2 regions of the Actinoallomurus rhizosphaericola genome follow, and region 2 is predicted to be linked to the other one. Evidence: predicted binding sites of a transcription regulator. Region 2 holds the regulator's gene; the other holds the start of a gene.
What was found. Region 2 encodes HspR, which represses chaperone genes until heat shock. Its sites were predicted from a motif close to ANTTGAGTCNNNNNGACTCAANT; they were not measured.
Positions count from the first base shown of each region.

Region 1: a site for HspR is predicted at 1,681-1,703, ahead of lon (endopeptidase La). Genes of this name have one in related genera too.

Region 1 is NZ_JAMXMW010000003.1:123,344-126,750, reverse strand. It holds gene NE234_RS08265 (carboxymuconolactone decarboxylase family protein) at 1-570, opposite strand, end outside; gene NE234_RS08260 (LysR family transcriptional regulator) at 642-1,583, shown strand; gene lon (endopeptidase La) at 1,716-3,407, shown strand, end outside.
Region 2 is NZ_JAMXMW010000015.1:47,955-51,361, forward strand. It holds gene clpB (ATP-dependent chaperone ClpB) at 1-1,654, opposite strand, end outside; gene NE234_RS29230 (heat shock protein transcriptional repressor HspR) at 1,655-2,095, opposite strand; gene dnaJ (molecular chaperone DnaJ) at 2,101-3,255, opposite strand; gene grpE (nucleotide exchange factor GrpE) at 3,295-3,407, opposite strand, start outside.

The sequences.
Region 1 (3,407 bases), on a different contig from region 2:
CAGCGCACAGGTGGTGAGGTACTGGCCGATGAGGTTGACCAGCGCGACGAGCCCTTCGGCGCCGAACACGGCCACCGCTTCGGCGTACAGTTCGTCCGATACCTGGTGGTCGCGGACGAGAGCACCGGCCACGCGGTGGGCGATGTCGGCCTCGGGGCGCAGGTCGCGGGGGGTGTCGCCGTGGCGGAGCGCCGTGATCGCGGTCTCGGGCACGCCGGCGCGCTCCGCACCCGCGGTGTGGGCGTAGAGCGCGTACTCGGCCCGCCAGCGGGCGGCCACGGTGAGGATGACCACCTCACGGACGTCGGCCGGGATGCCGGATCCGGCGATCGCCTGGGCCCACTCCAGCAGGGGCCGGGCTATGCGCGGGTGGCGCAGCATGACGTTGAACGGGCCGATCAGCCTCCCATCGGACAGTGCGGCCGTATAGCCCGCCCCCTCCGCGCTGCGCAGCCGCGTGACCTGCAGCCTGGCGTGGACGGCGCGTTGTTCCTCATCGAGGGCATCGGGAGAGAGGAGGGGCAACCGGCCGCCCAACCCGGAGGCTCCGTTGGTGACGTGCTCGTTCATGCCCTTCACGCTAGAAGTCCCGTAGCCATTCCGCCAGCGAATGCTCCGCATAGTGGATATGCTGATTTCTCATGGACTTCACGGTGGTCGGGCTGCGGGTGCTGCGCGAGGTGGCCGAGCGGGGCACCTTCACCGCCGCCGCCCAGGCGCTGGGCTACACCCAATCGGCCGTCTCCCGGCAGGTGGCCGGCCTGGAGCAGGCCACCGGTGTCCGGCTGTTCGACCGCTATCCAGGCGGCGTGCGGCTGACCACCGCAGGCCGGGCGCTGCTGCACCACGCCGTGACCGCGCTCGACGCGTTGGACGCGGCCGACCGGGAACTGCGCGGCGCGGAAGACGACACCGGCCATGTGCGGCTCGGCTTCTTCCCCACCGCCGGGGCGGTCCTGGTGGGCCGCGCCCTGGCGACCCTGCGCCGGCAGCGCCCCCGCATCCAGGTCACCACCCGGGAGGCGAGCACCCCCTCGCTGGTGCGGGCGCTGCGCGCCGGCACTCTCGACCTCGCCCTGCTGTCCTCCCGGCCACCGCACCGCTCACCCGACACCGACGATCCACCCCTGCATACCGAGCCGCTGCTGGAAGACCGGCTGGTCCTGGCGGTGCCGGCCGGCGGCCGGTTCGCCGACCGCGCCGGCGTCACCGCCCGGCACATCACCGGCGAGACGTGGATCGCCGGCCCGTCCGGCACCGACGAGCCCCTGCTCGGCATCTGGCCGGGGCTGCCCGGACGGCCCCGCATCCACCACGCCGCCCGTGACTGGCTGACCAAACTGCACCTGGTCGCTGCCGGAACCGGCGTCACCACCGTGCCCTCCACCCTGCGGTCCGTGATCCCGCCCGGCGTCCGCCTCGTCACCATCGAGGACCTCCCCGAGGAACGGCGCCGCGTCAGCCTCGTTCGCATGCCGGGCCCCACCACGCCGCCGATGGACGCACTCGTCCACGTCCTCCGCGAACACGCCGCCGACCTCGCCGATCACGACCACCCGCCTGCCGGCCCAGCGGACCGGTGACAGCCGCCGGACCTCGCAAGATTCGCGGGGACGGGCCAGGCCGGGCGCTGATCGCTGACGGCGAACGGGCCGGCGGAAATTAATCAGGGCTCTTCTTTCTTGAGTGTGGGTGACTCAAGCTTTGGAGGCCTGATGAGCAAGAACGTCACTCTGCCGGTGCTGCCCCTCGACGACGAGGTCGTGCTGCCCGCGATGGTCGTGCCGCTCGACCTGTCGGAGAGCGACGTGCGGGCCGCGATCGACGCCGCGCGGGCGAGCTCCGTCTCCCGGGGGCCGGGCATCCGGTCGGAGGACAAGCCGCGGGTGCTGCTGGTGCCCCGGCTCAACGGCAAGTACGCGGCCGTCGGCACGCTCGGCGTCGTCGAGCAGGTGGGCCGGCTGCCCGGCGGCGGCCCGGGCGCCGTCGTCCGCGGCGTCGCCCGCGTGCGCATCGGAGCGGGGACGACCGGGCCGGGCGCGGCCCTGTGGGTCGAGGGCACCGAGGTCGAGGACACCGGGCTCGGCGCCCGCGCCGACGAACTGGCCAAGGAGTACAAGGCCCTCGTCGTCGGCGTGCTGGAGAAGCGCGGTGCCTGGCAGGTCGTCGACATGGTCCGGCAGATCGAGGACCCGTCGGTGATGGCCGACCGGGCCGGCTACGCGTCCTACCTGGGCGCCGAGCAGAAGGTGCGCCTCCTGGAGACGGCCGACGTGACCGAGCGCCTGCAGCTCGCGATCGGCTGGACCCGTGAGCACCTCGCGGAGCTGGACGTCGCCGAGACGATCCGCAAGGACGTCGAGGAGGGCGTGGAGAAGCAGCAGAAGGAGTTCCTGCTCCGCCAGCAGCTCGCCGCCATCCGCAAGGAGCTGAACGAGCTCAACGGTGACCCCTCCTCGGAGGAGGAGGACTACCGCGCGCGGGTGGAGGCGGCCGACCTGCCGGAGAAGGTCCGCGAGGCGGCCCTGAAGGAGGTCGACAAGCTGGAGCGGACCTCCGACCAGTCGCCCGAGGGCGGCTGGATCCGCACCTGGCTGGACACGGTCCTCGACATTCCGTGGAACCAGCGGACCGAGGACGCCTACGACATCGCCGGCGCCCGGCGGATCCTCGACGAGGACCACACCGGCCTGGACGACGTCAAGGAGCGGATCGTGGAGTACCTCGCCGTGCGCAAGCGGCGGGAGGACCGCGGCCTCGGCGTGATCGGCGGCCGCCGGTCCGGCGCGGTCCTCGCCCTCGTCGGGCCTCCCGGGGTCGGGAAGACGTCCCTGGGGGAGAGCGTGGCGCGGGCGATGGGCCGCGAGTTCGTTCGCGTGGCCCTCGGCGGCGTACGGGACGAGGCCGAGATCCGCGGCCACCGGCGGACGTACGTCGGCGCGCTGCCCGGCCGCATCGTCCGGGCGATCCGCGAGGCCGGCACAATGAACCCGGTCGTGCTGCTCGACGAGATCGACAAGGTCGGCGCGGACTACCGCGGCGACCCGACCGCGGCGCTGCTGGAGGTGCTGGACCCCGCGCAGAACCACACGTTCCGCGACCACTACCTCGAGGTGGAGCTCGACCTGTCCGACGTCGTCTTCCTGGCGACGGCGAACGCGCTGGAGACCATCCCCGGCCCGCTGCTGGACCGCATGGAGCTCGTCGCCCTCGACGGGTACACCGAGGACGAGAAGGTCGCCATCGCCCGCGACCACCTGCTGCGCCGTCAGCTCGACAAGGCGGGCCTGACCGCCGACGAGGTGACGATCGGCGACGACGCGCTGCGGCTGCTGGCGGGCGAGTACACCCGCGAGGCGGGCGTACGGAGCCTGGAGCGGGGGATCGCCCGGGTGCTGCGCAAGGTG
Region 2 (3,407 bases):
GGAGCCGGCCGACGGGGACACCGGTCCAGGACGACACGACCTCGGCCACGTCGTCGGCGCCGACCTCCTCCTTGACCATGGTCTCGCGGGTCTCGGCGGCCTCGGAGGCCTCGGCGAGCTGCTTCTCCAGCACCGGGATCTCGCCGTACATGAGGCGGGCGGAGGTCTCCAGGTCGCCGTCGCGCTGGGCGCGCTCGGCCTGGCCGCGCAGGTCGTCGATGCGCTTCTTCAGCTCACCGACCTTGTTCAACCCGGCCTTCTCCCGCTCCCACCGGCCGTTGAGGGCGTTGAGGCTCTCCTGCTTGTCGGCCAGCTCGGCGCGGAGGCGTTCGAGGCGGCGCTTGGACGCCTCGTCGGACTCCTTCTCGAGGGCCAGCTCCTCCATCGTGAGCCGGTCGACCGAGCGCTGCAGCTCGTCGATCTCGACGGGCCGCGAGTCGATCTCCATGCGGAGCCGGGAGGCGGCCTCGTCGACCAGGTCGATGGCCTTGTCCGGCAGGAACCGCGCGGTGATGTACCGGTCGGACAGCGCGGCGGCGGCCACGAGCGCGGCGTCGGAGATCTGCACCTGGTGGTGCGCCTCGTACCGGCCCTTGAGGCCGCGCAGGATCGCGATGGTGTCCTCGACCGTCGGCTCGCCGACGAAGACCTGCTGGAACCGCCGCTCCAGCGCCGGGTCCTTCTCGATCCGCTCGCGGTACTCGTCGAGCGTGGTCGCGCCGATCATCCGCAGCTCGCCGCGGGCCAGCATGGGCTTGAGCATGTTGCCCGCGTCCATGGCGCCCTCGGCGGCGCCCGCGCCGACGACCGTGTGCAGCTCGTCGATGAACGTGACGATCTGGCCGTCGCTCTGCTTGATCTCGTTCAGGACGGCCTTGAGGCGCTCCTCGAACTCGCCGCGGAACTTCGCGCCCGCGACCATCGCGCCCAGGTCGAGGGAGACGAGGCGCTTGTTCTTCAGGGTCTCCGGCACGTCGCCGGCGACGATCCGCTGGGCCAGGCCCTCGACGACCGCCGTCTTGCCGACGCCGGGCTCGCCGATGAGGACCGGGTTGTTCTTCGTACGGCGGGACAGCACTTGCACGACGCGGCGGATCTCGGTGTCGCGGCCGATGACCGGGTCGAGCCTGCCGTCGCGGGCCTGCGCGGTCAGGTCGACGCCGTACTTCTCCAGCGCCTGGTAGGTCTCTTCGGGGTTCTCGGTGGTGACGCGCGCGTGGCCGCGGACCTTCTCGAACGCCTCCAGCAGCGCGTCGGGGGTCGCGCCGTTCTCCTTCAGGAGAGTGGCGACGGGGCCGCCGTCAGTGGCCAGGCCGACGAGCAGGTGCTCGGTGGAGACGTACTCGTCCTCGAGCTGCTTGGCGCGGTTGGCGGCGGTGTTGATCACCTTGAGCAGCGGCCGGGAGGTGTCCGGCGCGTTGACGGTCGATCCGGCGGCCTTCGGCAGCGCGGCGACCTGCTCCTCGGCGCGGCGGCGGATGGCCTGGGGGTCCGCGCCGACGGCCTCGAGCAGCGGCGCGGCGATGCCGTCGGACTGGCCGAGCAGCGCGACCAGCAGGTGCACCGGCTCGACCAGGGGGTTCCCCTCGGTCGAGGCCCGCCGGACCGCCACCGAAACGGCCTCTTGGCTCTTCTGGGTCAGCTTGTAATCCACTTATTCCTCCCCCCGAGATCGCCACAGCACCACGCTGGTCTGCCGGATCGGCACGAGGTCCGCTCCAGTGTCAGAACCGTGGCCGTTCTTCAGTTTGACGAGCCGGGCCGCGACGGCGCGCGTGGACTCCAGCTCGTTGCTCAGCTCCTCGACCATCGCCCGGAGGCGTGCCACCTCGGCGCGTAGTGTCTCGGACTCGCGCTGGAGGTCGAGGATGTGCTTGATTCCGGCGAGGTTGATGCCCTCTTCCTGGGACAGCCGCTGGATCTCCCGGAGCATCACGATGTCCCGCATGGAGTAGCGGCGCCCGCGTCCGGCCGTACGACCGGGGGACACGAGGCCCATCCGGTCGTACGTGCGGAGGGTCTGCGGGTGCAGCCCCGACAGCTGGGCCGCCACCGAGATGACATAGACCGGGCTGTCGTCGCCGAACGGATCCATGATCGTCACCCCTCTCTCGCCAGGTGCAGCAGCTCGCTGCGCAGGTCGTCCCCGTTGTTGCTCGCGCGGATCTTCTCCAGCGCCTCCCGGGTCGTGTCGTCGATGTGCTCCGGCACGTGCACCTCGACGGTCACCAGCAGGTCGCCCTTGGTGCCGTCGCGGCGCGTCGCGCCCTTGCCGCGGACCCGGAACGTGCGCCCGTTCGGGGTGCCGGCCGGAATCCGCAGGGTGACCGGCTGGCCGCCCAAGACCGGCGCCTTGATCTCCGCGCCGAGGGTGGCCTCGGGGAAGGTCACCGGCACGGTGACGGTCAGGTTGTCGCCGGAGCGGCCGAACACCTTGTGCCCCGTCACGTGCACGACGACGTACAGGTCACCGCTGGGGCCGCCGTTCTCGCCGGGCGCGCCCTTGGCCTTGAGCCGGATGCGCTGGCCGTCGGCGACCCCGGCCGGGATGCGCGCCTGGATCGTGCGGGTGCTCTGCGCCCGCCCGCTGCCGTGGCAGGTGGGGCAGGGGTCGTCGACCACGAGCCCACGGCCGTGGCACTCACGGCAGGGCTCGGAGAAGGCGAACCCGCCGGCGTTGCGGCTCTCCTGCCCCGTGCCCTCACAGCGCGGGCAGACCCGGGGCACCGTGCCGTCCTTGGCACCGCTGCCCCGGCAGGTCGGGCAGGCCGCTTCGCTGGTGAGCCGCAGCGGCACCGTCTTGCCGTCCAGGGCCTCGCTGAAGGTCAGCGTGACCTCGGTCTCGACGTCGGAGCCGCGGCGCGGCCGCCGGGGGGCCTGCCGGCGGCCGCCGAACAGCCCACCGAAGAGGTCGCCGATCCGCTCACCGGTGCCGGTCGTGCCTCCGGGCGGGTTGCCGAAGAGGTCGCCCAGGTTGACCCCGAAGCCGCCCTGGGCGCCGCTACGCGGCCGGGCACCCCCGAAGAGGCTGCGGGCGTCGTCGTACTCCTTGCGACGCTTCTCGTCCGACAGGACGTCGTACGCCTCGGAGATCTCCTTGAACTTCTCCTCGGAGTCGGCGTCGCCGCGGTTGGCGTCCGGGTGGTACTGACGCGCCAGCTTCCGGTAGGACTTCTTGATCTCGTCCTGCGTCGCGGTCTTCGGAACACCGAGGACCTTGTAGTAGTCCTTCTCGATGAAGTCCTTGGTGCTCACCGGCGTTCCTTACCTCTTTCGCTGTGGGTCTGCTTCGTCTCAGTCCTCGCCGGCCCCGTCGGGCTCGGCCTCGGCCTTCCCGCCGTCGGCCGCGCTCGCCGGCTCCGGCTCCGAGGCGGCCTCCTCGGCCGACCCGAGGTCGGCGGTCGGCT